Regions from separate parts of the Paenibacillus sp. FSL K6-0108 genome, predicted to be linked through region 1. Evidence: predicted binding sites of a transcription regulator. Region 1 holds the regulator's gene; the other holds the start of a gene.

Evidence for each region. The regulator CtsR, encoded in region 1, represses protease genes until heat stress. The targets are predictions, from matches to a motif close to ATGGTCAATAAAGGTCAAACA.
Region 2: the regulator CtsR is predicted to act here: its motif matches at 3,193-3,213, upstream of clpP (ATP-dependent Clp endopeptidase proteolytic subunit ClpP).

What each region holds. Positions count from the first base shown of each region.
Region 1 is NZ_CP150288.1:6,691,388-6,702,780, reverse strand. It holds gene MHB49_RS30640 (molybdopterin-dependent oxidoreductase) at 1-1,115, opposite strand, end outside; rRNA gene MHB49_RS30635 (16S ribosomal RNA) at 1,789-3,340, shown strand; tRNA gene MHB49_RS30630 (tRNA-Ala) at 3,443-3,518, shown strand; rRNA gene MHB49_RS30625 (23S ribosomal RNA) at 3,727-6,655, shown strand; rRNA gene rrf (5S ribosomal RNA) at 6,840-6,956, shown strand; gene eis (enhanced intracellular survival protein Eis) at 7,170-8,345, shown strand; gene MHB49_RS30610 (CtsR family transcriptional regulator) at 8,817-9,278, shown strand; gene MHB49_RS30605 (UvrB/UvrC motif-containing protein) at 9,309-9,833, shown strand; gene MHB49_RS30600 (protein arginine kinase) at 9,862-10,932, shown strand; gene clpC (ATP-dependent protease ATP-binding subunit ClpC) at 11,121-11,393, shown strand, end outside.
Region 2 is NZ_CP150288.1:176,507-187,899, reverse strand. It holds gene MHB49_RS00900 (phosphoglycerate kinase) at 1-276, opposite strand, end outside; gene gap (type I glyceraldehyde-3-phosphate dehydrogenase) at 426-1,433, opposite strand; gene MHB49_RS00890 (sugar-binding transcriptional regulator) at 1,541-2,566, opposite strand; tRNA gene MHB49_RS00885 (tRNA-Arg) at 3,051-3,125, shown strand; gene clpP (ATP-dependent Clp endopeptidase proteolytic subunit ClpP) at 3,305-3,901, shown strand; gene MHB49_RS00875 (PdaC/SigV domain-containing protein) at 4,390-5,487, opposite strand; gene MHB49_RS00870 (SIMPL domain-containing protein) at 5,853-6,608, opposite strand; gene MHB49_RS00865 (HPr family phosphocarrier protein) at 6,755-7,024, opposite strand; gene whiA (DNA-binding protein WhiA) at 7,208-8,146, opposite strand; gene yvcK (YvcK family protein) at 8,153-9,139, opposite strand; gene rapZ (RNase adapter RapZ) at 9,153-10,052, opposite strand; gene MHB49_RS00845 (ROK family glucokinase) at 10,107-11,057, opposite strand.

The sequences.
Region 1 (11,393 bases):
AAACGTACCGGACCGCCCAGGTCTGCTGGAATCGGTTTGCCATCATGCATGACAGCTATCATAATATCCTCCATCTGTGCCTGATCCATTGTAATGGCGTCTGTATATACACCATCTCCGGAATAGAACTTGACGCTGTGCGCTTCGGGTTTCACTCCGGCTTGGGTCAGTAATTGCTTAAGAGGTATGCCTTCCCAAGTGTTCTTGTATACAGACCAGCCTGTAACGCAGTGAAAATCACTGACTTGAACGGTACGTGCAAGCTTCACAAACTGCGCCCAGTTCCATACTTGCGCCCGTTCGACAAGTCCATCAATCTTGAATGACCAGTTTGCATTGGAAAAGGAAGGTATCGGTGTCACTGTATATACACGAAAATGACCTTCGGCTCCGCCTCCCATCGGTGGTGAAGAAGCAGGCAATGCTTGTGGTAAGGGTACCATGTGATTGGGATCGTTCTCCAGCATGCTATCAATACTGTTGTCTATATTGAGGTTTCGTCCAACCCATGATATAAAAGTAGGTCCCAAAGTCACAGCTAGCCCGACGCCTACAGCAGACCGAATAAATGCCCGCCGTGTATACACGGGTTGAGGTTTCTCTGATTGGTGGGGAGGACCTTCTGCGACAACTGTTGTTGCTTTTACTGCACGGCGTGCAGGATCTTTTAACCATCTCGTTCGCGTGATGGAGTGGTAGATAATATAAGGCAGGCCCACCCAAGTCAGCAAATCATGAATCAAAAGCGCGGCATTTGACCATCTCGGTCCAGCGAGCTTGAACTGCCACAACACAATACCAGATAACAGCCACCCTACCAGCAGTGCAAGAACAACGATTGTATTTGCTCTCTGCCAAGGCCTATTCCGAAGTTGTTTCCAGTGCTTTCCCGCCAAAAGTAAGTAATACACCACGGGTGCCAGCATGGCTAACCCGACAATAATATGTAGCCACTTTAACCATACGCGTCCAATCCCGAGTAATTCACGCCAGAAACCACCAACCAACATAAGACCTGATACCGCGAGGATGACAACAATCCAGGCATTCCAGGCATGAATGGAAACAAGCTTTTTACCGTAACCCTTTCGAATGTTCTTCAGCCATTGCTTCATATGCGTTCACCCCATATAGGTTATTCATCTGTGCACTTTCAATATAAATGAAGCCGATTGTAATCAGAAAGCGGGTGCTTGTGTAGGTGTCATTGAGAAATGATTGCCATAACTAATTAAACGGAGTATACATCCTCATTCTATATTATATATACCGTATTATATTGCCTTTGGATCACTTGAATCAAAAGGGGAGGGAAAACACTTCTTATATAGAAGTATCCTCTAAGTGGGTTATCTAATACTATTTGTCATAAGTAGATGTGCTCATCTACTTATAGTAATCAGAATTTATGTATTCAGTCACCCGAAGAATCTGTATGTATATAGAGCTGATCTTTCGATTGATGTTGTTGAGAGGATTCTTAGTTATCGGGGAGGTGGGTTAACAAACGTTTATATTAAGGTTATTATAAAGTGCTTGCTAAATGAATTAGATCATGATATATTATTTCTTGTCGCCTCAAACGAAAGATTGTCGAAACGCTTTGAACGCTGACAAAAAAAAGTTGACAGTAAGTTAGTCAACATGATAAGATGAAATTCCTGTCCGGTTGACAAGCATTAACACAAACGGACAACAAGTTCTTTGAAAACTGAACAAATGGATAGTAACTTTTGATTCATAATGAATCGTCAGATTCAAAATGAGCTCATCGCTCTTTTCAATACTTTATTGGAGAGTTTGATCCTGGCTCAGGACGAACGCTGGCGGCATGCCTAATACATGCAAGTCGAGCGGACTTGAAGAGAAGCTTGCTTCTCTGATGGTTAGCGGCGGACGGGTGAGTAACACGTAGGCAACCTGCCCTCAAGTTTGGGACAACTACCGGAAACGGTAGCTAATACCGAATAGTTGTTTTCTTCGCCTGAAGGAAACTGGAAAGACGGAGCAATCTGTCACTTGGGGATGGGCCTGCGGCGCATTAGCTAGTTGGTGGGGTAACGGCTCACCAAGGCGACGATGCGTAGCCGACCTGAGAGGGTGATCGGCCACACTGGGACTGAGACACGGCCCAGACTCCTACGGGAGGCAGCAGTAGGGAATCTTCCGCAATGGGCGAAAGCCTGACGGAGCAATGCCGCGTGAGTGATGAAGGTTTTCGGATCGTAAAGCTCTGTTGCCAGGGAAGAACGCTTGAGAGAGTAACTGCTCTCAAGGTGACGGTACCTGAGAAGAAAGCCCCGGCTAACTACGTGCCAGCAGCCGCGGTAATACGTAGGGGGCAAGCGTTGTCCGGAATTATTGGGCGTAAAGCGCGCGCAGGCGGTCATTTAAGTCTGGTGTTTAATCCCGGGGCTCAACCCCGGATCGCACTGGAAACTGGGTGACTTGAGTGCAGAAGAGGAGAGTGGAATTCCACGTGTAGCGGTGAAATGCGTAGATATGTGGAGGAACACCAGTGGCGAAGGCGACTCTCTGGGCTGTAACTGACGCTGAGGCGCGAAAGCGTGGGGAGCAAACAGGATTAGATACCCTGGTAGTCCACGCCGTAAACGATGAGTGCTAGGTGTTAGGGGTTTCGATACCCTTGGTGCCGAAGTTAACACATTAAGCACTCCGCCTGGGGAGTACGGTCGCAAGACTGAAACTCAAAGGAATTGACGGGGACCCGCACAAGCAGTGGAGTATGTGGTTTAATTCGAAGCAACGCGAAGAACCTTACCAGGTCTTGACATCCCTCTGACCGGTACAGAGATGTACCTTTCCTTCGGGACAGAGGAGACAGGTGGTGCATGGTTGTCGTCAGCTCGTGTCGTGAGATGTTGGGTTAAGTCCCGCAACGAGCGCAACCCTTGATCTTAGTTGCCAGCATTTCGGATGGGCACTCTAAGGTGACTGCCGGTGACAAACCGGAGGAAGGTGGGGATGACGTCAAATCATCATGCCCCTTATGACCTGGGCTACACACGTACTACAATGGCCGGTACAACGGGCCGCGAAGCCGCGAGGTGGAGCTAATCCTAAAAAGCCGGTCTCAGTTCGGATTGCAGGCTGCAACTCGCCTGCATGAAGTCGGAATTGCTAGTAATCGCGGATCAGCATGCCGCGGTGAATACGTTCCCGGGTCTTGTACACACCGCCCGTCACACCACGAGAGTTTATAACACCCGAAGTCGGTGGGGTAACCGCAAGGAGCCAGCCGCCGAAGGTGGGATAGATGATTGGGGTGAAGTCGTAACAAGGTAGCCGTATCGGAAGGTGCGGCTGGATCACCTCCTTTCTATGGAGAATCGTTTCCCGAGTGGAAACATTCAAATAGCAGACTAGATCTGCAACAGCAACACAGTTACATATCCATTTGTTCAGTTTTGATGGAATTTGAGGGGCCATAGCTCAGCTGGGAGAGCGCCTGCCTTGCAAGCAGGAGGTCAGCGGTTCGATCCCGCTTGGCTCCACCAAAGAATTTCGTCTATTTAGCTTGTTCTTTGAAAACTAGATATCGAAACGAAATATGCGAATTAGAACATTCCTTTAAGCTGATCTTGTGTAAACAAGTGAAGTGTTTATAAGGTAGACTGCTATTGCGATGGTATCGAATGGGGAGCGACTTTTGGCTTTGGAAGTAGTCCAAAACAAGCGGAGCGAGCCATCGAAACCGGAGCAACTGGTTAAGCTACTAAGAGCACACGGAGGATGCCTAGGCGCTAGGAGCCGATGAAGGACGTGGCGAACAACGAAACTGCCTCGGGGAGCTGTAAGCAAGCTTTGATCCGGGGGTGTCCGAATGGGGAAACCCAGCTGGGGTAATTTCCAGTTACTCGTAACTGAATACATAGGTTACGTAGAGGCATACCAGGGGAACTGAAACATCTAAGTACCCTGAGGAAGAGAAAACAATAGTGATTCCGTCAGTAGCGGCGAGCGAACGCGGAGAAGCCCAAACCAGAGAGCTTGCTCTCTGGGGTTGTGGGACGTCTCACATGGAGTTACAAAGGAGCCGGTTAAACGAAGAGGTCTGGAAAGGCCCGCCAAAGAAGGTAAAAGCCCTGTAGTTGAAAGTTGGCTCTCTCCGAGACGGATCCCGAGTAGTGCGGGGCACGTGAAACCCCGTATGAATCCGGCAGGACCATCTGCCAAGGCTAAATACTTCCTAGCGACCGATAGTGAAGCAGTACCGTGAGGGAAAGGTGAAAAGCACCCCGGAAGGGGAGTGAAATAGAACCTGAAACCGTGTGCTTACAAAAAGTCAGAGCCCGTTTTAGGGGTGATGGCGTGCCTTTTGTAGAATGAACCGGCGAGTTACGTTCCCGTGCAAGGTTAAGGTGAAGAGCCGGAGCCGCAGCGAAAGCGAGTCTGAATAGGGCGAATGAGTACGTGGACGTAGACCCGAAACCGGGTGATCTACCCCTGTCCAGGGTGAAGGTGCGGTAACACGCACTGGAGGCCCGAACCCACGCACGTTGAAAAGTGCGGGGATGAGGTGGGGGTAGCGGAGAAATTCCAATCGAACTCGGAGATAGCTGGTTCTCCCCGAAATAGCTTTAGGGCTAGCCTCGGAAAACAGAGTCGTGGAGGTAGAGCACTGATTGGGTGCGGGGCCCGCAAGGGTTACCAAGCTCAGTCAAACTCCGAATGCCATAGACTTACTTCCGGGAGTCAGACAGTGAGTGCTAAGATCCATTGTCAAAAGGGAAACAGCCCAGACCATCAGCTAAGGTCCCCAAGTGTGTGTTAAGTGGGAAAGGATGTGGAGTTGCACAGACAACCAGGATGTTGGCTTAGAAGCAGCCACCATTGAAAGAGTGCGTAATAGCTCACTGGTCGAGTGACTCTGCGCCGAAAATGTAACGGGGCTAAACACACCACCGAAGCTATGGCTTGATGCTTTGCATCAGGGGTAGGGGAGCGTTGTATAAGGGTTGAAGGTGTACCGTAAGGAGCGCTGGACATTATACAAGTGAGAATGCCGGTATGAGTAACGAAAAGATCAGTGAGAATCTGATCCGCCGAAAGCCTAAGGGTTCCTGAGGAAGGCTCGTCCGCTCAGGGTAAGTCGGGACCTAAGGCGAGGCCGAAAGGCGTAGTCGAAGGACAACAGGTCGAAATTCCTGTACCACCGTAAGCCGTTATGAGCAATGGGGGGACGCAGCAGGGTAGTGACGCGGACTGATGGATGTCCGTCTAAGCAGTGAGGCTGATGTGTAGGCAAATCCGCACATCGTTAAGGCTGGGCTGTAATGGGGAGCGAAAATTATAGTAGCGAAGGTCATGATCTCACACTGCCAAGAAAAGCCTCTAGCCAGGTGATGGTGCCCGTACCGCAAACCGACACAGGTAGGCGAGAAGAGAATTCTAAGGCGCGCGGAAGAACTCTCGTTAAGGAACTCGGCAAAATGACCCCGTAACTTCGGGAGAAGGGGTGCCCCGGTAGTGTGAATAGCACGAGGGGGCCGCAGTGAAAAGGCCCAAGCGACTGTTTAGCAAAAACACAGGTCTGTGCGAAGCCGTAAGGCGAAGTATACGGGCTGACGCCTGCCCGGTGCTGGAAGGTTAAGGGGAGCGGTTAGGGAGTAATCCCGAAGCTGTGAACCGAAGCCCCAGTAAACGGCGGCCGTAACTATAACGGTCCTAAGGTAGCGAAATTCCTTGTCAGGTAAATTCTGACCCGCACGAATGGCGTAACGACTTGGGCGCTGTCTCAACGAGAGATCCGGTGAAATTTTAATACCTGTGAAGATGCAGGTTACCCGCGACAAGACGGAAAGACCCCATGGAGCTTTACTGCAGCTTGATATTGAATTTGGGTACGATCTGTACAGGATAGGTGGGAGCCTTTGAAGCCGGAGCGCCAGCTTCGGTGGAGGCACCGTTGGGATACCACCCTGATCGTATCTAGGTTCTAACCTGGTACCGTAATCCGGTGCGGGGACAGTGTCAGGTGGGCAGTTTGACTGGGGCGGTCGCCTCCTAAAGAGTAACGGAGGCGCCCAAAGGTTCCCTCAGAATGGTTGGAAATCATTCGAAGAGTGCAAAGGCATAAGGGAGCTTGACTGCGAGACCTACAAGTCGAGCAGGGACGAAAGTCGGGCTTAGTGATCCGGTGGTACCGCATGGAAGGGCCATCGCTCAACGGATAAAAGCTACCCTGGGGATAACAGGCTTATCTCCCCCAAGAGTCCACATCGACGGGGAGGTTTGGCACCTCGATGTCGGCTCATCGCATCCTGGGGCTGAAGTAGGTCCCAAGGGTTGGGCTGTTCGCCCATTAAAGCGGTACGCGAGCTGGGTTCAGAACGTCGTGAGACAGTTCGGTCCCTATCTGTCGTGGGCGTAGGAAATTTGAGAGGAGCTGTCCTTAGTACGAGAGGACCGGGATGGACGTACCGCTGGTGTACCAGTTGTTCCGCCAGGAGCACCGCTGGGTAGCTATGTACGGACGGGATAAGCGCTGAAAGCATCTAAGCGTGAAGCCCCCCTCAAGATGAGATTTCCCAGTATGTAAGACCCCTTGAAGACGACGAGGTAGATAGGCTGGGGGTGGAAGTGCAGCAATGCATGGAGCTGACCAGTACTAATCGGTCGAGGGCTTATCCAAATATGCAAGTTGTAAGTCGCAGATTTCGTTTCGGATCTAGTTTTCAGAGAATAAACTCTGAAATGAAAATCGGTACATCACGGAAAGTGTGTATGATTTTCAGTTCCACAACCGCTGAACCATTCATCCACACAGCCGTGTCGGACCGAATGGAACGCGAACGCATTTGTTGCACAAATGCTCGTTTGGTGGCGATGGCGGAGGGGTTCCACACGTACCCATCCCGAACACGACCGTTAAGCCCTCTAGCGCCGATGGTACTTGGACCGCAGGGTCCTGGGAGAGTAGGAAGTCGCCAAGCAAAGAACCACTGCCGATGTAATTCGGTGGTGGTTTTTATTTGCGTGTTTTTACTAAATTACATGATAAAAAGTTAATCCCTGAGAGATGCTCGTGCATCTCTTGTTTGACTTTGTCCTGTTCCTCTGACACACTCATAAATGGATACATACATCACGTATCAGGCCATGATTTTGAAAGATATCATAACTTAGAGAACGGGGTGCAGGACGACATGCAAATTCAGAAATTAACCGCAGATGATTTTGAGCCAGCTATGGCACTCTCCGAGTATGCTTTTCAAATGGTAATGAGTGAAGAACAAACGGAGAAGCGACGGAGTCAATTTGATTCACAGGATATATGGGGTGTATTTGAAGAAGGACAATTGGGCGCCAAACTTCACATTATCCCTTTTCAAACCTATATTCATGGGAGATCGTTCGAGATGGGTGGTATTGCAGGAGTAGCCACATGGCCAGAATATAGACGCAAAGGCTGGGTAGCTGGGCTGTTGAAGCATGCGCTGGAGGAAATGAATCGTAACAAACAAAGTATATCGTTTTTGCATCCGTTCTCTTTTGCTTTTTATCGGAAGTATGGATGGGAAACGTATGTTGAGTTTAAACGATATAGAGTGCCTACAGCTCATTTGCCTGCGAAAAAGGTAACCTCTGGAACGATTCGGCGCGGAAATCCCGGCCTCAGCATTTTCAAGGAAGTATACGGTGCCTACGCTGAGCGCTATAACGGAACCTTGATCCGGGATGATGCGAGATGGGAGAATTCGGTTCTCACTAATGGAACAAGGCAGAAAGCCGTATATTATGATGAAGCTGGTAAAGCACAAGGCTATATTTTATATGAGGTTAAGGAAAGAAAGTTTACTATTAAAGAGATCATTTATCTGAATGAAGAGGCAAGACAAGGTTTATGGACCTTTATTGCTAACCATGATTCCATGATTGAGGAAGTCACTTTACAGGCACCAGCCAGTGATTTGCTTGCATTTCAATTGGACAATCCGCGGATTCAGCAGGAAATTGTACCTTTCTTTATGGCACGTATTGTGAGTGTAGAACAATTTATTTCGCAGTATCCTTTTACGAACCCAGATTCACCATTACAGATTACTCTCCAGGTAGAGGATGCCTATGCACCATGGAATGAAGGGGTGTGGCAGTTGAACGTGGCGATGAACGGTACAGCTTCCATTTGGAAGACATCTGAACCGGGAGCTCAAGATCATATTGTTAAAGTAGACATTCAGGCGCTCACCGCAATACTGATGGGGTATCGCAGACCAACCGAGATGGCTCAAATAGGTAGAATTGAAGGACCGACAGGAGCGATTAAGGCTTTGGAACAAGCGGTTCCTAAACGTGAAACGTATTTGCTTGATTTTTTCTGATCCTCATAGTGTCACGAAAGCGTTCGTATCAATTTCATAGACTTAACTTGTATAGCATTACGTTGCTAGTATGAGACAAATGGACTTCTCCAGCTCTTTTGGAGAGGTTTTTTTGTGTCAGCCGAATATTTCGTGTAAAATCGTAAAAAATGAATAGTGCTCCCTCTTGGCAAAACCACAAAATATGCTATAATGTATATAAAGTCAAAGAAAGTCAAAGTCAACTAAAGGTTAAATACTTATGTAGCTTTCTTTCTGCAATCCGGTGGTGGGAGCCATTTTAAAGGGAGTATACATCAACGGATAAAAGCAATATTAAAGGACCTTCGAGCGTCCTTCGCTCTCCTGTTAAGACCGTTGAAGATCAGTTTCGCTGTTTCCTTGATTGGTTAAATGGGTTGAGAAGGTGTACTCTGTAGGGGCGTGTGGGTCCTTATTGACTTAACGTTTCAGACAGTGGAGGATGAGTGGATGCGTAATATCTCTGATATTATCGAACAATATCTGAAGAGTATTTTGCATGAAAGTCCCGAAGGAATGGTTGAAATTCAACGTAATGATCTGGCTGACCAATTTTCATGTGTGCCTTCACAGATCAATTATGTCATCAGCACCCGATTTACACTCGAAAAAGGTTACCTTGTAGAGAGTAAACGTGGCGGAGGCGGTTATGTTCGCATACAGCGGATTGAATTGCCGGCTCACTCGGCTCTGCATAACCATTTGCACCATAGCATTGGTGATGAGATCGGGCAGACAGCTGCCGAAGGTCTGATCTATCAGCTGGAAGAAGCACGTTTCTTGAGTAAAAGGGAAGCCGGGTTGATGCGAGCAGCTGTATCAAGAGAGATTATATTGGTCAAACTTCCTTACCGGGATCAAATTCGTGCCAGAATGTTGAAGGCGATGTTAATATCTTTGCTCGGTAAATGAAAACTATCGGGATCAAGGGGGTACATCATTGTGCTGTGCCAAGAATGCAACAAACGTCCGGCAACACTCCATTTCACGAAGATCGTGAACGGAGAGAAGACGGAATTCCATATTTGTGAGTCATGTGCTCGTGAAAAAGGGGAAATGATTCCCGGAACAGCAGGCGGATTTTCCATTCACAACTTATTGTCAGGGCTGCTTGATTTTGAACCCTCAGGCAAGAATGGCAGTGCTGGAGCACCACCTGCGCAATCTCTTCGTTGTGAAGAATGCGGCATGACCTATTCACAGTTTAGTAAAATCGGCCGCTTTGGCTGTAGTTCTTGTTATAAATATTTTGACAGTCGTTTGGACCCGCTATTCAAACGGGTTCACGGCAGCACTTCCCACGTGGGTAAAGTGCCTGCGCGAGCTGGTGGTCGCATCAAGGTCAAAAGACAAATTGCTGATCTGAAACGGGATCTTCAGGAGAGCATAACGCAAGAGGAGTTTGAAGAAGCCGCTCAAATTCGTGATCAGATCAGGGAACTTGAAAAAGAAATAGCTGAGGAGTAAAGTTTGTGATGAGTAGGAGGGATGCGTAATGCCTAATCTGCGCTTTACAGAGAAAGCGCTTAGCGACTGGATGCGCAGTGATGCGGCTGATTCCGAAATCGTCATTAGCAGCCGGGTCCGGATCGCACGCAACCTGCAGCATTATCCGTTTCCGATGCTGGCTTCCAATGAGCAATCGGAAGAAGTGCTGAATAAGCTGAGCGAAGTACTTCAATACGATGACGTTCATGCCTTTGGAGATTTTCATACCCTGGATCTGATTGATATTGATGACCTTGACAAAAGGGTGCTGGTGGAGAAACATTTAATCAGTCCCAGTCTTGTGAACGAATCCAGAAATGGTGCTGTTATTCTCAGTGAGGATGAGTCGGTCAGTATTATGATTAATGAAGAAGATCATCTTCGTATCCAGTGCCTCTATCCGGGGTTCCAGGTGAAAGAAGCCTGGGAGAAAGCTTCCGCCATAGATGATGCTTTTGAAGCGCATGTGGATTATGCTTTTGATGACCGCAGAGGATATTTAACCAGTTGTCCTACGAATGTAGGTACAGGTGTAAGAGCATCTGTCATGATGCATCTTCCCGCTTTGGTGATGACACAGCAGATTGGCCGCATTCTAACCGCAGTCTCCCAAGTCGGACTGACTGTACGGGGAATTTACGGTGAAGGCAGTGAGGCCATGGGTAACCTGTTCCAAATTTCGAACCAGATCACACTGGGGCAGACGGAACAGGAAGTCATCGATAACCTGCATAGTGTTGTGTTACAGATGATTGGGCATGAGCGTACCGCCAGAGAACGGTTAATTACCGACTCCAGACTGCGGATTACCGACAGGGTTATGCGATCTTACGGCATTTTGTCCCATGCAGCCATTATGGATTCAAAGGAAGCTGCACAGCGACTGTCTGATGTTCGGCTTGGTGTGGATCTCGGCTTGTTGGACGGCTTGTCCATAACCGTGATGAACGAGTTGAATGTGATGACGCAGCCGGGCTTTTTACAGAAAACATTTGGGGAAGACATGCGGACAGATGAGCGTGACATATATCGGGCGCAGTTGATCCGTGATACGATCAATGCAGCCAATCAATCATAGGTTGTTTAAGAGTGGTGTATAAAGGTTTCACGCCGCATTTGCGGCTTTTATATAATAGAGCATTTTCAATCAATGAATGCTTAATGATTTTATTCGCAGCACGGCTGCAAACAAAAATGATATGAAGAATACGGTGGGATCCTTTTAACAGCCCCCGTTTTATCCAAAACCATGGAGGTGCAGGAGATATGATGTTTGGAAGATTTACGGAACGGGCCCAAAAGGTGCTCGCATTGGCACAGGAAGAAGCTGTCCGTCTTGGTCATAATAACATCGGTACAGAGCACATTCTGCTCGGCCTCATTCGTGAAGGCGAAGGCATCGCAGCCAAAGCGCTGATCGGCCTGGGACTCGGATTGGAAAAAATTCAAGATGAAGTAGAAACGCTGATTGGCCGTGGCCAAGAGCAACCTACGAACATTGCATATACGCCTCGTGCGAAAAAAGTAATTGAACTGTCT
Region 2 (11,393 bases), 1.1 Mb from region 1:
ATCCGCTTTAACGACTTTTTTACCGAGCAATTCGGACAAACGCTCAGCAGCTGGAGTCAAACGCATGGATTCAACCACTTCCCCTTTTGGACGACCCATGTGGCTTGCCAAAATAACTTTAGCGCCTTTTTCGATCAAGTAGTTGATCGTAGGAAGCGTGGCACGAATACGTTTGTCATCTGTAATTTTACCATCTTCGAGCGGCACATTAAAATCTACACGGACAAAAGCCCGTTTTCCTGTCAATTCGATATCGCGTACACTTTTTTTGTTCATCTGTATTTCCTCCGCACCCATGTATTTGTTGGACCAATCAAGGGCCCAAATCCCTTGTCAATCCTGGTGTTTTTGAGAAATTTGCAAAATATTGATATATAAAGAGCGGAAACAATAGCATCTGTTTCCGCTCTATGTTATTGCAGATATTACTTGATCATTTTTGCAAAGTGCTCCAAAGTGCGAACCAGTTGAGCAGTGTAGGACATTTCATTGTCATACCAAGCTACAGTTTTAACCAATTGTTGGTCGCCAACAGTCAGAACTTTAGTTTGAGTTGCATCAAACAGGGAACCGAAAGTGATACCTTGGATATCGGAAGATACGATTTCGTCTTCTGTATATCCGAAAGTTTGTGGATCGGAAGCTTCTTTCATTACTGCGTTAACTTCTTCAGCAGTAACTTTTTTACCCAATACAGTTACGAGCTCAGTCAGGGAACCAGTAGCTACTGGTACACGTTGAGCTGCACCGTCGAGTTTACCTTGCAGTTCAGGGATAACCAAACCGATTGCTTTAGCAGCACCAGTTGTGTTAGGAATGATGTTTTCAGCCGCTGCGCGAGCACGACGGAAGTCACCTTTAGGGTGTGGAGCATCCAATGTGTTTTGGTCGCCAGTGTAAGCGTGAATTGTAGTCATCAAACCTTGAACGATTCCGAATTTGTCTTGCAGTGTTTTTGCCATAGGTGCCAGGCAGTTTGTTGTGCAAGATGCGCCGGAGATTACAGTTTCAGTACCGTCGAGGATTTCATGGTTTACGTTGTAAACGATGGTTTTCATGTCGCCAGTAGCTGGTGCGGAGATAACAACTTTCTTAGCTCCACCTTTCAAGTGTTTCTCAGCTGCTTCTTTAGTTGTGAAGAAACCAGTACATTCCAGAACGATATCTACGCCCAGGTCGCCCCAAGGAAGTTCTTCTGGGTTACGGTTAGCCAATACTTTAACTTCTTTGCCGTTCACTTTGAAGAAGCCATCGTGTACTTCAACATCGCCATCGAAGCGACCTTGAGTTGTATCATATTTGAGCAAATGAGCCAGCATTTTAGCATCAGTCAAGTCGTTGATTGCTACAACTTCAATGCCCTCTACATTTTGAATACGGCGGAATGCCAAACGACCAATACGTCCAAAACCGTTAATACCTACTTTAATCATGAGTAAGTTCCTCCCAAGTTTTGATTGATTTTTTTATGAAGCTTATATATTCAAGACAGACGGTGAAGTCCGTCAAGACAACAATGATTGTGGTGCAAAATAAAGCCTTATTCCATTTCAGCGACGATGACTTCAGCAGCAGCCTCATCAATAATCAGAATATCTTCCTGACCAAATCGCAGGACGGAATGTATGGCAGCAGCCTTGCTCTTGCCACCTGCAATCCCGATCACGACATCAGTTCGTTCAATATCCTGTAGTCGCATGCCCAGCGTAAGCATGGTATGTACCACCTCACCCTGATCATTAAAGTAATAACCGAAGGACTCCGATACGGCCCCTTGCTCCTGAAGTTCATCTATGATCTCTGTCGCAAGTTTGCGGCGCCGTGCCATCTCTACGGCATCACCAATTCCATGAATGACGATCCGCGATTTACGGATTAGCTGCAGAATCTCCTGAACACTCGGGTCCTGGATTAGTGATTCGTAGGCATGATCACTAAGCAAATCCGGTACATGTAGGAGTTTGTATTGGGCTCCTACCCGCTTTGCCATCGTGGATGCAATCGTATTGGCCTGAATTTCGAGGCTTTCTCCCAGCCCGCCGCGTGCCGGTACAAACCAGACACCTTTCAGCGATGTTGGCGGAGTCAGCTGCTCAGCGACTTCAGCCGTTGTTGAACCGCCAGTAACGGCGACAACATCGTTATCACTCATAATGTTACCCAGAGCCTTCGCTCCGGCTCTGCCCAGTTCCCGTTTGGCAAATGGAGAAATGTCCGAATCGCCAGGAACCACAACTACCTTTTGCAGACCGTAGGCTTGCTTGATGCGTTCTTCCAGTTCGGATAATCCAAACAGCTCTTTGGCGACGGGTTCCAACTGCTGCAGCAATTCATGCCCTGCCTCACTGATCTTCATTCCTGCACTGTCAATTTCAATAAGTCCCTGAGCCTTTAACAAATCGGTCTCAGCCCTCAGAACCCGCTCGGTCATCTGCATGGAATTGGCTAACGTTCTTCGTCCGATCACATCCGATAACATGATCTGTTGGAGAATCGTATACCTCTTCTTCAAGACATCCATGAGATCAGGCAGAAGCTGCTTTTGCACTTCTAAAATCGTTCGCATGCTTTCCACTCCCGCAAGCTTCTCGTTCCAAGCTCTCTTTCATGGCCCTAAAACGTCCCGGGTTAACTTTTTAAGTCCCACGTCTATTCTACCTAAAACTGACGCGACATGCAAGTGTTTCGAAACGTAAATTCGACACGTTTCAGGCGTTTGTACGCGCCTATTTTCACAATGTCAAACTCCCATGATCGAGAACAACCTGTTCCATACCATATATAGAAGCAAAGCGAAATTTCCATCTACATATTGCTCATTATTGTTTTTCATATGGCATGTCCAAAACCTCTTTTAGCATTTACCTATTTGCATTCTTTATCCACTTATTTTCATCATGATCCAATTCAGGGTAATCCAAACCAAAACGGCGAACATTTGCTTGCAATTCAATTATTCATGAGCTATAATCATTATTGCTGTCACATATTCTGAAACTTCTATTTCAAAACTGCTTTTATGCAGCTATGCTTGCAGCAATAATCAATGTGCGCCCGTGGTCCAATGGATATGACGTAGGCCTCCGAAGCCTGAGATCCAAGTTCGATTCTTGGCGGGCGCGCCATTCTTAATTAGCAGCTCATAACCCTTTTAACCAATGAAACCGGATAGGTTTCTTTTTTTTCAAACTTAGTTTGACTTTCTTTGACTTTTTGTTTGAAATTGTTTATGATGTGGGTAATACGGTAACAGTTTATATATAAACACCAATTTAACATTTACATTTCCGAGGAGGTTTTTCACGTGAGTTATATTCCAATGGTCGTTGAACAGAGCAACCGCGGTGAGCGCGCCTATGACATCTATTCCAGATTGCTGAAGGATCGTATCATCTTCCTTGGCAGTGATGTAAATGACGTTGTGGCGAATGCCATCATGGCACAGATGTTGTTCCTAGCTGCGGAAGATCCGGAGAAAGACATTCACTTATACATCAACAGCCCCGGCGGATCCATTACAGCTGGTATGGCGATTTACGATACAATGCAATTCATCAAACCAGATGTATCTACCATTTGTGTAGGTATGGCGGCTTCCATGGGTGCATTCCTGTTGAACGCAGGTGCCAAAGGCAAACGTTTTGCATTGCCTAACAGCGAAATCATGATTCACCAGCCACTTGGTGGTGCGCAAGGTCAAGCTTCGGACATCGAAATCCGTGCCCGCCGCATCCTGAAAATGCGTGATACCTTGAACCGCATCATCGCTGAGCGCTCAGGCCAACCGCTGGAGCGTATCGAGAAAGATACAGATCGTGACTACTTTATGAGTGCTGCTGAAGCTGCTGATTACGGTATCATCGATAAAGTTATCGAAAACGTAGGTTCCCAAGGCATCTAAGCCGAGGCGAACGCCAATTAAACGGATATACCATATAGCCAACTCAAATGGCATCACCAGTTGAGTTGGCTATATGAAAAAAGGACGCCCTCGTCAATATGACGAGGGCGTCCTTTTTTTGAAGATAATTTAAGAGTGCATAATTCGTTTAAATCTAATAGCATTACAATGGCCCTAGAACCTATGTGAAGACGGACACTACAACAACACGAACACAGCTAATATTAACGTACATCACATCTGACGAACTGAGCACACGCTATTGACCATCATTTCAACGAAATGGAATTCTAACGAATCACAGAAATGTTATCGTTGCTAAATGTGCCCGTTTTCTTTCGATTTCCCCGTTTTTTCACTCCATAGCCTCTCTAAGATTCGTTACAATATCCCAAGCCTCATATCTAGCCTTATAAGATGCAACAGGTTCGTTAGAGTTCAAGATATCCAATGAATTACTTAAGGAATGACTGATACTTCCGATACTCTTACTTGCTGGACGTTAAGCCACTAAATGGCGCTGTGCCTTTAGGCAGCAACTCTTTATATGTGAATGTGAATTCCGGGAAACCCTCCGCGTAAGCTGTGTACTCATACAACTGGAAGAATACAACTACACCTGTTGGAGTTACATAGAAATCCTGATCTTTATTCAGACCTTTATAACCTTCAAGATATCCACCGCGAGCTTTAAGCTGATCTCCCACTTTTTTGCTCACCGTTTCACGCACGGTTTTGTTATTTTGAATCACATCGTCCAGACTCAGTTCCTTACCAGAATCCAGGGCAAAGGTGTGTCCTGAACGAGTCGTCATGCCATGTGCACCAGCGTAGTCCTCATAACGCTGAGTAACCAGACCCAACACACCATTTTCATTGTACGTCACGACATAAGTGCTCTCAAATGCATATGGACGGTTAGCTGCTGCGTCGCCTAATTCCTTGGTTTGTTTTTTGAAATCTGCTACAAAAGCATTGGCTTCATCTTTGAGCACTTTATTGATTGCCGCTTCTGCTTTATCGTTAGCCAGTCCGCTTACCTGAGGATATTGAATATCGACTTCAGCGTTCTTGATGCTGACTTTTACTGTTGCCGCTTTGACCGTTACGCTATTTTGCTTCACTTTGCTCAGCGTTAATGTCTTGGCTTTTCCATCCCAGCTGCCCTGAACACCCAAATAATCTCTCATTGCAGAAAATGGAACATACAAACGGCCATTAATCAGCTTCGCTTCGAATTGTGGGTAGTAGTTGTTAATTCTAACACTCGGTGCCCCATCAATCATGCTGATCGTCATCGTATTATTAGCTGCCGTTAAGGCGTACTCCTTAGCCTTTGCATCATATTTCAAACTTCCACCTGCAACATCTTTCACCGCAGTAAGCGATACCCAAGTAGAGCCACCTTGAAGGAGTCCTTTTTGAGTAAGCGTTTTGCCTCCCGATTTCAGAGTTACCTCCGTAGGTGTTGTCACTTTTGTCGATACCGAAGCTGCTTGTACGGAACTATCCTGCCATACAGCCCCGCTCCCCACAATAATTCCTGCCGCCAGTAGTGCACTAGTCCATTTTTTCCATGATGTCATATATATAACTCCTCTCTCGAATTCAAATTTGAGTGTCTTTGCGTATGTATCCTGATTTGATCGTATGCCTCATACGCTCACCTCTTTATTATAATTAACCCAATTCCGGAAAGGTTTACAGCTCCAGTTACAATGTTGTTCAATCCAGATGCGTATAATGAAGGTTTTGTTACGAACAAATGGACAAAAAAGATACCAAATATCAGCAATATATTTCGTCATATTTCATCTTTTCTTTTCAAACTTCATCAAAGTTTGCCTTTACAACAAAAAAAGACGCTGTCCATTGGACAACGTCTTTGTCACTATTGCCTTTCGCCCGCCCGAGCATCTCTTTAACGGACCTTCGGCAATCATCATTTTGCTTATTTCATTTCATAAGTAATATTCAGCGTTGTGCTTACTTTAACCTGACCCGTTTCAATGGCTGTACCGCCATCTGCCTCTGACTTCGCTTGGGACATCAGAGACTCACTTGCATAGAATACTGGTACATTAGCGTTGCCTTGGCTTACAGAAAGAACAGCACCCAGTTGGCGTTTAACTGCTTTTGCAATCGCTCCAGCTTTTACATCGGCATTAGCAACAGCTTTCTCAATCACTTGAGCTTCATAGTTCTCCGGTTTTTCGACCGTGAAACGCACATTTTCAATGTTGTTTGCACCTGCTTGAGATGCAGCATCCAGGAGTTCACCAATCTTGTCCATTTCCCGGTAAGTTACAGTAAGCGTGTGATGAGCTGTGTACCCTTTGATCTTCTGTCCGTCTTTATCGCTATACGTGTAGTTAGGCTGTACGTAGAACTGGCTGGTTTGAATATCATCCGCACTGATTTTCCACGTACTTTTCAGCAGATTGCTAACCTTTTGAATTTTCGCTGCATTCGCTTTTTGTGCAGAGGCTGCGGTATCTGCCGTACTGTTCACTCCGATGGAAAGATAAGCGATGTCAGGCTTTACCTGAATCTCACCTGTACCCACAACGTTAATCATGTTTTGCTGTACCCCCTGTACCTCAGCAGCATATGCATAATTACTAGGTGCCACCCACGCAGTACCCCCTACTAGCAATGTACCTGCGACCATCACCGCGCCAAGCGGTTTCATCCATAATTTACTCATCACGTTAGCCTCCTCAAGTTTTAACATCTCTAACTCAAATCGATTTGATACCTAACAGACGGGCTTAATTCCATAATGTTGCACTTGACAGCCTTAAAACGCAAAAAAGCCCCTTTCGGGACTTCTTCATTGGTTCAAATCATATCTTATTGGTTCTCAAGCTCTTCCTTGCTAACCAGACTAACTAAAGCGTTTACAGCCTGTTCGGCGTCCGCGCCCTCTGCACTAATCTGGATTTCCGTACCAGTACTGATTGCAAGGCTCATGATCCCCATGATACTTTTTGCATTTACTTTTTTGTCGTCCTTCTCGACGAACACTTCAGATGAGTACTTATTCGCTTCTTGAACGAACAGTGCCGCAGGTCTGGCATGGAGACCCGTTTTCAAACGGACAACTACCGGGTGCTTTGTCATGGAAACTTACCCCCTATTATGAAATCTGGACATTAAATACACAATTATATTTATAACATTATACCATATAACCAGAGCAGGACACTAGAAGAAAAAACTCAGGGTGATTGGGATGTCATTATTATGACCCATTTTAGCCTTTTTACATCACCTCATTACACCTGAGCCGTCCTCTTCTTAATATTAAACGTAACGCTCGGTACGAACCTTTTCTGCCAGCTCATCAATCTTGCGAAGCCGGTGATTCACTCCGGACTTGCTGACTGTACCCTTAAGCAGTTCGCCTACTTCCTTCAAGTTGATATCCGGATGGGCGAGTCTGACTTCAGCCACTTCACGAAGCTTTTCGGGCAGCGACTCCAGGCCAACTTCCTTCTGCAACAATTTGATATTATCGATCTGTCTGACTGCTGCTCCAATCGTTTTGTTCAGGTTAGCCGTCTCGCAATTGACGATTCGATTGACAGAATTACGCATATCTCGCATGATACGTACATCCTCGAACTTGAAAAGGGCTTGATGTGCTCCAATGATACTGAGCAACTCAATGATCTTCTCGCCTTCCTTGATGTATAGGATGAATCCTTTTTTGCGTTCTATACACCGGGCATTGAGATGAAATTCATTCGCCAGATCCACCAGGGCCTGACAATGCTCCTCATACATGGATGCAATCTCCAGGTGGTAAGATGAACCTTCTGGATTGTTCACTGAGCCTCCTGCCATAAATGCTCCGCGAAGATAAGCACGTTTACAGCAGTTTTTGTTAAACAGCTCTCCATTGATCCCGGGAGTAAACAGAAATCCTTCAGAAACAATGAACAGATCTTTTAAAATCTCCTGTACCATGGTCGGAATCCGAACAATATACACATTGTTCTTTTTCAGCCGCATTTTTTTGCGGACAAGCAATTCCGTATGCACTTGAAAATGCTTTTTAAGCAGAGAGTATGCCCGTCTTGCAATGGCGGCATTCTCCGTCGAAATATCCAAGATGACTTTTTTATTCGATAACTGCACCGCACCAAGCATACGGATGAGGGCTGAAAGTTCCGCCTTTTCGCAGCACGGTTCGCTTTCAATCATCGTTAGTTCTTTTTTGGTCTGTGCTGCAAACGACATGGGACTTCACCTCTTCCGTAACATCCAATTTTGTACAAGCTGGTAGATGTGATGGCTCAGTTTGTCGGCATCATGACGCAGATAGGTTCGGAATAAGACCAACGTATCCGCAACGACTTGATAACCGGAACTTTTCAGCACATCCATATCCAACACAACCGGTTTAGCTCCTTTTTCCGCATACTTATTCTGCACTTGCAGCGGAATTTCACCATTATTTACAATGACATAGTCAAAAATTTGGTGCCCAACATGTTCATGTACAGCTTTGAGGTGGTCACTCACCGTGTAATTATCCGTCTCTCCCGGCTGTGTCATCACATTGCAAATAAACATTTTCATAGCGTCAGCCTCTACAACAGCTTCAGCAAGCTTAGGCACAAGCAGATTGGGCAGAATGCTTGTGTAAAGACTACCCGGTCCGATCAGGATAGCGTCTGCCTGACGAATGGCCTCGACAGCCTCTGGCAACGGCTCCACGTGATCCGGTTCAAGGAAAACGCGTTTGATCCTCAGTCCAGCTTCAGGGATCTTGGACTCGCCCGTAACAATTGAGCCATCTTCCATCTCTGCATGCAGAATAACGGCCTGCCCTGCTGCGGGCAACACCTCACCCCGAACGGCAAACACGCGGCTAAGTTCCCGCACAGCGGTTACGAAGTCGCCCGATATATCCGTCATTGCAGCCAAAATCAAATTACCCAGGCTGTGGCCTGCAAGCCCCGCGCCTGTGTTGAAGCGATAATTCAGCATATCCGACAATAACGGTTCTACATCAGCAAGCGCCGTAAGTACGTTACGAATGTCGCCCGGAGGCGGCATTTGCAACTCATTACGTAGGATGCCCGAACTTCCTCCGTCATCCGCCACCGTCACGATGGCCGTGATGTCCAGCGGCTTTTCCTTCAAACCGCGCAGCATCACGGATAATCCGGTTCCGCCGCCCATTACTACAATTCTCGGACGTTCTCTTCGTGGTCCGGCTTCTTTCATCCCTTCACCCTCTTCAATGACGGTCCCGGTCGGCGTCGCGATGGCTCACGGTGACAGCCTCAGTTTCGCTGCTTCCCAACATTTTGCCCAAATATTCCGATATTGCTACCGAACGATGCTTGCCTCCGGTACAGCCGATTCCAATAATAACCTGGCTTTTGCCTTCCTTCCGGTATTGCGGAATCAGAAAATGCAGCATATCCAGCAGCTTGGTCAGAAAGGCCTGCGTCTCCGGCCATTTCATAACATATTCATATACATCACTATTCTGTCCCGTATTCGGACGTAAATGTTCAATATAATGCGGATTTGGCAAAAAACGAACATCAAATACCAAATCCGCATCAATTGGAATACCGTATTTGAACCCAAATGACGTAATATTTACCGACAGCATATGGCTTTCCAGATGAGAAAAGCGTGATATGATGCGCTCTTTCAGTTGAGCAGGCTTCATCGTACTGGTATTCAGTACTTGAGTCGCGGAATTTTTAAGTTCCTCCAGCATTTTACGTTCCAGCCGGATGCCATCCAGCGGCATACCCTCAGGTGCAAGCGGATGTCTGCGTCTGCTCTCTTTATAGCGCTGGACTAATACAGAGTCTGTCGCGTCCAGGAATAATATTTCGCAATGAATGGTAAAATGATCTTTAATATAGTTCAGTGACTCGGACAAAGCCGTAAAGAACTCACGCCCGCGAAGGTCAATAACCAGTGCGACCTTGCCAATTTTGCCGTTCGATTGTTCAATCAACTCCGCGAATTTTGGAATCAATACTGGTGGAAGATTATCCACACAGAAAAAACCAAGATCCTCCAGGCTTTGTACTGCAATCGTCTTGCCTGCTCCGGACATGCCCGTAATGATAATGAGCGTGGCGCCTGTGCCCGGTGATACTTCACCTTCAAGCATAATTGTCCCCTCCTTATCATATTGCTGTCGGATTATACTTTACGTACGAGGTTACTAGGAACGCAAGAGAAGACCAGCCGCGCCAACAATCCCTGCATTATTGCCCAACGTTGCTTCGAGAATTGTAACCCCTTCTTGCAGCGGTTCAGGTGTCAGTTTCGCAAATACAGCACGCACTTCATCAAACAAAATGTTACCCGCTTTGGATACTCCGCCACCGATAATGAACATCTCAGGGTTAATCACAGCCGCTACAGCCGCCATTGATTTACCCAGATAGAACGCTGCACGGTTGACGATACGAAGCGCAACTTCATCGCCCGCTTTGGCTGCATCAAATACTTCCTTGGCTGCAATCTTGTCGACGAGTGCCAGTGATGTATGATCTCCACGCTCTACAGCGTCTTTGGCCATACGAATAATACCGGTTGCCGAAGATACAGTTTCCACGCATCCCATTTTACCGCATCCACACTGGATTGCTTCCAGATCAGGGACAACACTGACATGACCGAGCTCACCAGCCATACCGGAGAAACCCTGATAGATCTTGCCATTCAGAATCAGTCCGCCGCCAACGCCTGTACCAAGCGTATAGCATACACAATTGTCAACGCCCTTACCAGCGCCTGCCCAGGCTTCGCCCAGTGCAGCCACGTTTGCATCGTTATCTATTTTGACCGGCTTGCCCAGACGTTCTTCCAGAATCGAACGAATGGCTACATTCCGAAATCCGATGTTAGGGGCAAGAACGATAATTCCCTCGCGTACATTGGTGAACCCGGCCACGCCCGCTCCCACACCTACAAGCTGTTCCCAGCTATATGGCGATTCGGCAACGATATGACGGACATACTTCTCGATGTTGGCAATGACCGTGTCAACGCCCTTATCCACTTCAGTCGGTCCTTCATACGTATGCATAAGCTGACCGTGTTCATCACATATACCGACTTTAATTGCTGTTCCGCCGAGATCGACCCCAACGTAGATTTTCTCAGACATGCTACAAGCCACCTTTATCTATCTATAATAGTTTAATCCTACGTACCAACTATAATTGAAGGATACGCCTGGGTCAAGACGATAAGACCTTTGCTGTGATTAGCTTCCTCGCTATTGTGAACAACATCACAGGCTATTTTTGAATACGTATACAACCTCATTTGTCTCTATTAAAAACGCAAGCTCTATTCCTTCCTCCATATAGGAGGAATCCTCAACTCATGATATTGCATCTCCACTCGTTCCATGCGTAAAAGATGACAATTGTCATCTGAATTTCATGACAATCCTTACTAATTACGTCTCAGGCAGTTCGGCAAGATGGAAATATCTTAT